One region of the Paenibacillus sp. 1781tsa1 genome, then DNA from elsewhere that is predicted to be linked to it. Evidence: riboswitches for the same ligand, from Rfam matches in the RefSeq annotation. Region 1 holds a riboswitch; the other holds the start of a gene.
What was found. Region 1 has a riboswitch for thiamine pyrophosphate ahead of thiC (phosphomethylpyrimidine synthase ThiC). Riboswitches for the same ligand answer to the same signal wherever they lie in the genome.
Positions count from the first base shown of each region.

Region 2: it holds a riboswitch for thiamine pyrophosphate, as region 1 does, so the genes downstream of both, NKT06_RS17655 (thiamine phosphate synthase) here and thiC (phosphomethylpyrimidine synthase ThiC) in region 1, are expected to answer to the same signal.

Region 1 is NZ_JAMYWY010000001.1:712,116-716,334, forward strand. It holds gene NKT06_RS03345 (IclR family transcriptional regulator) at 211-954, shown strand; TPP riboswitch at 1,103-1,216, shown strand; gene thiC (phosphomethylpyrimidine synthase ThiC) at 1,639-3,420, shown strand; gene NKT06_RS03355 (hypothetical protein) at 3,571-3,714, opposite strand; gene NKT06_RS03360 (hypothetical protein) at 3,810-4,219, opposite strand, start outside.
Region 2 is NZ_JAMYWY010000001.1:4,021,923-4,026,141, reverse strand. It holds gene NKT06_RS17660 (ABC-F family ATP-binding cassette domain-containing protein) at 123-1,673, shown strand; TPP riboswitch at 1,749-1,858, shown strand; gene NKT06_RS17655 (thiamine phosphate synthase) at 2,051-2,752, shown strand; gene thiO (glycine oxidase ThiO) at 2,767-4,002, shown strand; gene thiS (sulfur carrier protein ThiS) at 3,999-4,202, shown strand; gene NKT06_RS17640 (thiazole synthase) at 4,205-4,219, shown strand, end outside.

The sequences.
Region 1 (4,219 bases):
TTTGTTACGCAATTGTTATATAGTTCTTAAGATATATGGGTAACATTACCTTAGTGTGTAAATTACAGGGGATTAAGTCTTATAAAAAGGAAAAATTTACACGTTGGCATATTTCAATTTTGGCTCTTTTTGGTTTACAGATGAGACCGTTTCTCATATAATTTATGTAACCAAGTTTCATGTGATGAAACATGAGGAGGGCATTATGCCATGGAAGATCGTAAGTTAACCGTCCGGGCTGTGGAACGGGCGCTGGATATATTATTATGTTTTACCACTCGCAGTGATCTGGGACTCACCGAGATTGCCAGCCAGATCGGCCTGCACAAAAGTACAGTGCACCGTTTGATGGCTACGCTGGAGGATCGAGGGTTCGTGATCCGCGATGCAGCGACAGAGAAGTACCGACTTGGCATCCGAATCTGGGAGCTGTCGGCTCATATGTCTCGCAGTGATGATCCCGCTATTCTGCTGCTGCCTGCGATGGAGCGACTGAGAGATCGATTGGGGGAGACCGTGAGTCTGTACCTGCGTGATGGCAGTGAACGGATTCGGATTCAGGCTGTGCAAAGTGATCAGGCGATTCGCCGAGTCGCTCCCGTTGGTGTTAGACTTCCGCTGTCTGTGGGCGCTTCCAGCAAAGTCTTGATGGCGTTTGCCACGGATGAGGATCGTGAGGAACTGATGAACGGGCCGGAATGGCCGGTGTTTATTGATCCGGCGGTGTATTTGGCGCAGATGGGAGATATCCGGGATAACGGGTATGCGACAAGTTATGAGGAGCGTGAGCCGGGAGCTGCCGCGGTATCTGTACCGATTATGGATCGCAGAGGCAATATTGCAGCTGCCCTCTCGGTCTCAGGGCCTGTCAGTCGACTCTCGCAGGAGACATTGCATGAATACGCACCGGTGCTAAAGGAAGCTGCTACGCAGATGGGCCTCATGTTATCCTGATGTTGATGTAAGGTTTTTCTCCAATTGAATTGGTGTTCTGGAATATAAAGGTTGTTTTTATGTTCCGGTTGCGCTACTCTGTAATGGACGGCCCAACGGGGCCAGCTTCATTGAATATGTACGGCGGCTTATGTATGCCGCAACTTGTTAACGTTACTGGGGGAGTCCGAATTGTCCGGACTGAGACGGAATCGCATGAGATTCCGGACCCTTAGCACCTGATCTGGATCATACCAGCGTAGGGAAGTAATCGGCGATATGACCACAACCACCACATGTGTGACTCTTGCGGGACTCCGTTATGGAGCTGCAACCAGGAGCATTATTGGTGATGGACATTAAAGTCGGTTCCTTCGGGGACCGGCTTTTTTATATACAGTGAACGGGCGAGATAATACACATTCCATGGACTGCTTTTTCAATAACCTGCGAAAGTGGGCTTGGATGAAGAGAGATGTCATCACAGGTTCATGATCTGTGGTACCCTCCGTTCTGTCGTTAACTGTACATGAATAATGTCTCCCCCTTGGTCTGGTGTAGGATCGCTCTTTCTTCTCTGCGCTCTGCATGATTTGGGATAGGTGCGTAAGCGAGCTGATGACGATACCAACCAAACCAAGTGAACGAACACGGAGGAGGAGACGAGTAAACATGAGTACAGGAAATCAAACAGAACAACAAGCGATGGAACAGGAACATAACGGTCAGCAGGTGGAAAAGGAAACAAGCGCGGCCGGACGGGTTCAGCCCTTTCCGGGCAGCCGCAAAGTCTACATTCAGGGCTCACGGCCGGACATAGCTGTACCGGAGCGTGAGATAGCCCTTCATGACACGAATACTCCCCAAGGGGTGGAGCATAACGAACCGCTGCGTGTCTACGATACGAGCGGCCCCATGACGGATCCCGCATTTCATGCGGATATCCGTGCAGGTCTGCCAACCCTGCGCACCCGCTGGATCACAGAGCGTGGCGATGTCGAAGCTTATCAGGGCCGTACGGTTAAACCGGAGGATAACGGATTAAAGCCCGGCGGAAAGAGAGCCGGCGCCGAAGAGTACCCCGGATTACGTGGCAAACCCCTGCGGGCACAGAGCGGACGCTGCGTGACCCAGATGCACTACGCGAGGCAGGGAGTCATTACGGCAGAGATGGAATTCGCCGCCATTCGTGAGGGCGTGGAACCGGAATTTGTACGGCAGGAGCTGGCGAGTGGACGGGCGATTCTGCCATCCAACATCAACCATCCGGAGAGTGAGCCAATGTTGATCGGTCGTCATTTTCACGTGAAGATCAATGCTAACATTGGTAATTCTGCCGTATCCTCTTCCATCGAGGAAGAGGTCGAGAAGATGTCTTGGGCGGTACGCTGGGGATCGGATACCGTGATGGATCTGTCCACAGGTAAAAACATTCATACTACCCGGGAATGGATCATCCGTAATTCACCGGTGCCGATTGGTACGGTGCCGCTGTATCAGGCGCTGGAGAAGGTGAATGGAGAGGCTGAAGCGCTGACCTGGGAATTATACCGTGACACGCTCATTGAGCAGGCAGAGCAGGGCGTGGACTACTTTACGATTCATGCAGGCGTGCTGCTGCGTTATATCCCTATGACTGCCAAGCGGATGACAGGCATTGTGTCCCGGGGCGGTTCCATTATGGCAGCATGGTGCCTTGCGCATCATCAGGAGAATTTTTTGTACACTCATTTTGAAGAAATCTGCGAGATTATGAAAAGGTATGATGTGGCTTTTTCGCTGGGAGATGGACTTCGTCCAGGCAGTATCTACGATGCGAATGATGAAGCACAGATGGCGGAACTGGCTACGCTCGGGGAACTGACGCAGATCGCATGGAAGCATGATGTGCAGGTGATGATCGAAGGGCCGGGTCACGTGCCGATGCATAAGATCAAAGAGAATGTGGATCTGCAGATGGAGATATGCCAAGAGGCACCGTTCTACACACTTGGACCACTGACGACCGACATTGCCCCGGGATACGACCATATTACGTCCGCCATTGGTGCGGCCATGATTGGCTGGTTTGGCACGTCGATGCTCTGTTATGTTACGCCAAAAGAACATTTGGGCCTGCCCAACAAGGATGATGTGCGGGAAGGGGTCATCGCCTACAAGATCGCAGCTCATGCCGCTGATCTGGCAAAAGGCCATCCGCGTGCTCAACGCCGCGATGACGCATTGTCCAAGGCACGGTTCGAGTTCCGCTGGCGTGACCAGTTCAACCTTTCGCTGGACCCGGAACGGGCGCTGTCCTACCATGATGAGACGCTACCGGCAGAAGGGGCCAAAGAAGCTCATTTCTGCTCCATGTGCGGACCTAAGTTCTGTAGCATGCGCATTACGCAGGACATTCGTGCTTACGCTGCTGAACAGAAATTGCCTGAAGACGAGGCCGTAGCCGCAGGGATGCAGGCGAAGGCTGAGGAGTACCGGATGCGGTAGGTGAGATTGGAGATTGATAGTGTAGCCCAATAAAAAACAGTTCATCACATACAATGAGTGATGAACTGTTTTTTTGTTTGTAGCCTTCAGATTAGCTCTATTGGATTTAACTGAATATTGGCCGTCTTTCACAGATATCTATACTATAGTTTACTTCATTTTACTCCAAATTCGAAACAGAATACCTGCAATGACAAACAGTATGCCGTCCGCTAGTTTAAGACTTCCACCGTAGATAAACGCAGAACAGGCCAAGCCTATAATAAACAAAATTAGAATGTATAAGTAACGCACTAGCATTCACTCCTCTACAATAAATGGAACTGTGCTTAACATATCTTAAGAGTGTGAATCTAATAAGATATAATGTTCTTAATACTCAGAGTAAATTAATAGTAGAAATCTTTTAGTGTTCCTCTGGAATCATTATTGGCTGAGCCCGAAAAACTAACGCTCAAAGCTCCAAAAGATAATCCAACACTACCAGAACCTTTAATATGATAATAATTGGATTGTATCTGGGAGAGACCACTTTGATTTCCTTGCTTTTTATGTTCTATTGTAAAGACAGCGGCGGCAACCTGTTCTGTTATAATAATGCCCCCTTTGAGATCAGCATTGAATCCAACACCACTCTCACCAGTATATGAAAAATTACGTCCACTTCCTAAAGTTGTAAAAGTAGAGTTCCCACTGTACTTAACTTTATCTTCATAATATGCAGAACCTGGGACGGCTCTCCAAATATCTTTATCGAAAGAAGCGCCATAGGCATCGGATAAACGCCATACAGGCATTG
Region 2 (4,219 bases), 3.3 Mb from region 1:
AAATCATGGAAGAGGTTCCTGAACTGTTTACATTACTTTCAGAAAAGATGAGACCTGTGCTAGAATAGGGTTTCGGAACAATAATAAAAGTAATGTCTAATAGATAGGAGCAACCTCATCTTATGAGTTTATTGTCAGTAGAGAACGTGAGTCACAATTTTGGAGATCGCACGTTATTTAAAAATGTATCGTTTCGTTTACTCGCCGGAGAGCGCGTAGGACTTGTTGGTGCCAATGGTGTGGGTAAATCCACATTAATGAACATCCTTACCGGTAAATTGCTTAAAGATAGTGGAAAAGTGGAATGGACACCTAAGGTCCGTTATGGATATCTGGATCAGCACACAAAGCTTACGCCAGGCAAAACCATTCGTGACGTGCTTAAGGATGCATTCCTTCCGTTACTTGAATTGGAAAAAGAAATGATGAATATTACGGACCAGATGGCAGATGCAGATCCAGATAAGCTGGAGCAGTTGCTGGAAGAGATGGGCGATATTCAGGAACAACTGGAACAGGGCGACTTTTATCTGATTGACGTAAAAGTGGAAGAGATGGCCAATGGTCTTGGTTTGTCCGCAATTGGTCTTGATCGGGATGTCGCAGCTCTAAGTGGTGGACAACGTACCAAGGTGCTACTTGCCAAGCTTCTGCTCGAGAAACCTACAGCTCTTTTGCTGGATGAGCCGACCAACTATCTGGATGTAGAGCACATTGAATGGCTGTCACGTTACCTAAAGGATTACCCGCACGCATTTCTCCTAATCTCCCATGACACGGAATTCATGAATGAAGTCGTAAATGTCATTTATCATTTGGAATTTGCCAAATTAACGAGATATGCAGCGAACTATAACAAGTTCCTTGAGATGGCTGATATGAATAAAGCCCAGCATATTGATGCATACGAGAAGCAGCAAGAGTACATCAAGAAGCAGGAAGATTTCATTCAGCGTAACAAGGCACGTGCTTCAACTTCAGGTCGAGCGAAGAGCCGGGAGAAACAGCTGGACAGAATTGAACGTATTGATCGCCCAGATGAAGCGGCCAAACCAACGTTCAAATTCAAGGATGCCCGCGCGAGCAGCAAAACGGTCTTTGAGGGCATTGATTTTGAAATTGGATACACGTATCCTTTGCTGCCCAAAATGACGATGACGATTGAACGTGGTGAGAAAATTGCCATCGTAGGCTGTAATGGTGTGGGTAAATCTACACTGCTAAAAACCATCCTGGGAAAAATATCTCCACTGAGTGGAAAGACTTTCTTGGGAGATTATCTCGAAACGGCCTATTTCGAGCAGGAGGTTCGTGCTGGAAATATTACGCCGATCGAGGATGTCTGGAATGAGTTTTCACATTTGACTCAGAATGAGGTTCGGGGTCATCTTGCTCGCTGCGGGTTGAAAAATGAGCACATTACTCGCCCGCTTAACATGCTGAGTGGTGGAGAACAGGCCAAGGTTCGTTTATGCAAACTCTTAATGCGTGAAAGCAACTGGATTTTATTCGATGAGCCAACGAACCATCTGGATGTCACAGCCAAAGCGGAGTTGCAACGGGCCTTGAAAGAATTTAAGGGAACGGTGTTACTGGTATCTCATGAACCTGATTTCTACGAGGGTTGGGTCACCAAAACATGGAATGTCGAGGAATGGTCTGAGAAAAACTAGACGATTGAAGACAATGTTTAACAGAAATGACGGTGACAAAAAAATCCGTCTATGGTAACATAGGCTACAACTTCATATGAACACTAGGGGGGCCGCACGATGCGGCTGAGATGGAAGAATGCGATTCCGGACCCTTTGCACCTGATCTGGATCATACCAGCGTAGGGAAGTGGCGAGCGCGTTTCAGTGAATGACGTGAGCAAACGGCAACTCGAAAAGATTTCAACCGTCTGCTTAGCGAATTGAAACATGCAGTTGCGTGTATATCGTTAAGGCTATAGGTCTTTAGCTGTATTGCACGAAATGAACTGTATGCATCAGTCAGTCATCTGGATATATAATTAATACGCAGCCACTCCCCTACGGGAGTGGCTTTTTTGTGTTTTCATAGCATTCACGCCTGGAAGGAAAGGGAGGGTACGGCAATTTTTCATGAACATGTTCACGAATCATTTGAATTGCATGTTGTATCTACGGGGGCAGGAGATCGATCATCTTTTGTAAAAGCAGCCAAGGACGTTTGGCCATGGGTGGACTATATTCACATACGAGAGAAACAACTTACATGGCAAGACAAGATCGGTTGGGCTGAAAGTCTGCGTAGCGTTGGCGTTCCATCTTGTCGCATCGTTATCAATGGTTCAGAATTGCCTTCACAGAATGCCATCTATGGCGGTGTACATTGGGGGCAAGAGGCTTTGCGCAAGTACAACTCCTACAATGCTGTCATAAGCAAAATGCAGCGACTTCGTCTGGGTGTATCTGTTCATTCCATCGATGAGGCAAAAATCGCTGAAGAACAGGGAGCCGATTACCTTTTCTTCGGGCATATCTACTCAACCAACAGTAAGCCAGATCTTGAACCAAGAGGATTATATGCTCTTGATGAAATATGCAGAGGTGTCTCCATTCCTGTCATGGCGATCGGGGGTATAAAGCCGGGAAATATTCACGCGATTCGCTCTGCGGGCGCACAGGGAGTCGCTGTGATCTCGAATGTATGGGCGAGCGATTCACCGGATCGGGCCGCTGCATCATTAAGGCAGGCTATCCTTGCTACAAGAAGTCTGAGCCGCTGAAAGGAGATGAGAGGATGAAAGAGATCGTAACGGGTCAGAACAGGAATCATTTCAGTCATCAACTGAAATCTGAAACGGAATCAAGAAGCAAAAGTGTAACAAATAATCCGGATAAGATTCATGCAGAAACGATTATTGTAGGCGGAGGCGTTGTTGGTTGTGCCATTGCATATGAGATTGCTTCCCGTGGACAGGATGTTTTGTTGCTGGAGCGTTCGGCGATTGCGAGAGGCACTTCTTGCGCAGCGGCTGGAATGCTGGCGGCGGATAGTGAGGATTTTGCTCATCCTTTAATGGCTAAGCTTGCCAGGCAGAGTAGAGAGTTACTTATTGAGCAACAAGTGCTAATGGATACCCTCAGCGGGGTTAAGATTGGCCTGCAACGCCATGGATTCCTAACCCCGTTTCGATCATACAGCGAATTAAGCCGCTATAAGAACAATCGAAATTCTGCTCTGTCTGCTGATGAGGTATGGTGGGATCGTTCGGTTGTGCAACAAGAGGCAACATGGCTTAACAGAGATACGTATGGAGCCTACTACAGACCTTACGAGAGTGAGATTCTTCCATTCCATCTAACGAAGGCATACGCTGAATCCGCTCAAGCATTGGGAGCGCGTGTTATGGAGGACATACAGGGTATACGTGTGCTAGCAAACGAACAAGGCGTGCAGGGGATCACCACATCGATCGGCGAGATGAAATGCAAACATGTCATTATAGCCGCTGGATTACAGAGTGAAAAGTTGATGAGACATGTGAATCTGAGCTTACCTGTGTGGTCGGTAAAAGGAGAAATAGCCGCCGTTCAGTTCTCAGATGAACATGCAGGGTACAGACCTGACAGAACGGTGTATGCAGAGGATATCTATATTGTTCCCAAAGCCAATGGCGAAGTTTGGCTCGGGGCAACCAGTCTGCCAGGCAGAACGGACCTGAACGTTTCTGTACAGAGTGTTCAGAAGTTGCTAACAGCGGCTACCTACTGGGTACCTGGGATGAAAGAAGCGCGATTCATGCGAGCGTGGGCAGGCGTAAGACCGGCAACTCCAGATGGGCTGCCTTATATTGGTGAATGCAAGAGTATACCCGGGCTGTTCGCCGCCTGTGGGCATTACCGTAACGGTATCTTGCTTAGTGCGATAACAGGCAGACTTATCGCGGAGTTGCTCGCTGGCAAAAGCTCAGAAGAACTCGGAATTGAGGCGCTGAGTCCTGAGCGATTGAACAGAAAGGGAGTGGTGCAATGAATATCATTGTTAATGGTCAACGGATGGAGATTGATGACGGATTGAATCGTGTAGATAAACTGCTCCATTCATTTGACCTGCAAGTCAAGACTGTAGTTGTTGAGCTGAACAGGCATATCTTAACGCGTGAGTACCATGAGTCAACGACATTAAGAGAAGGCGATCGAATCGAGATTGTACATTTTGTAGGAGGCGGTTGATGATGTTGAACATCGGT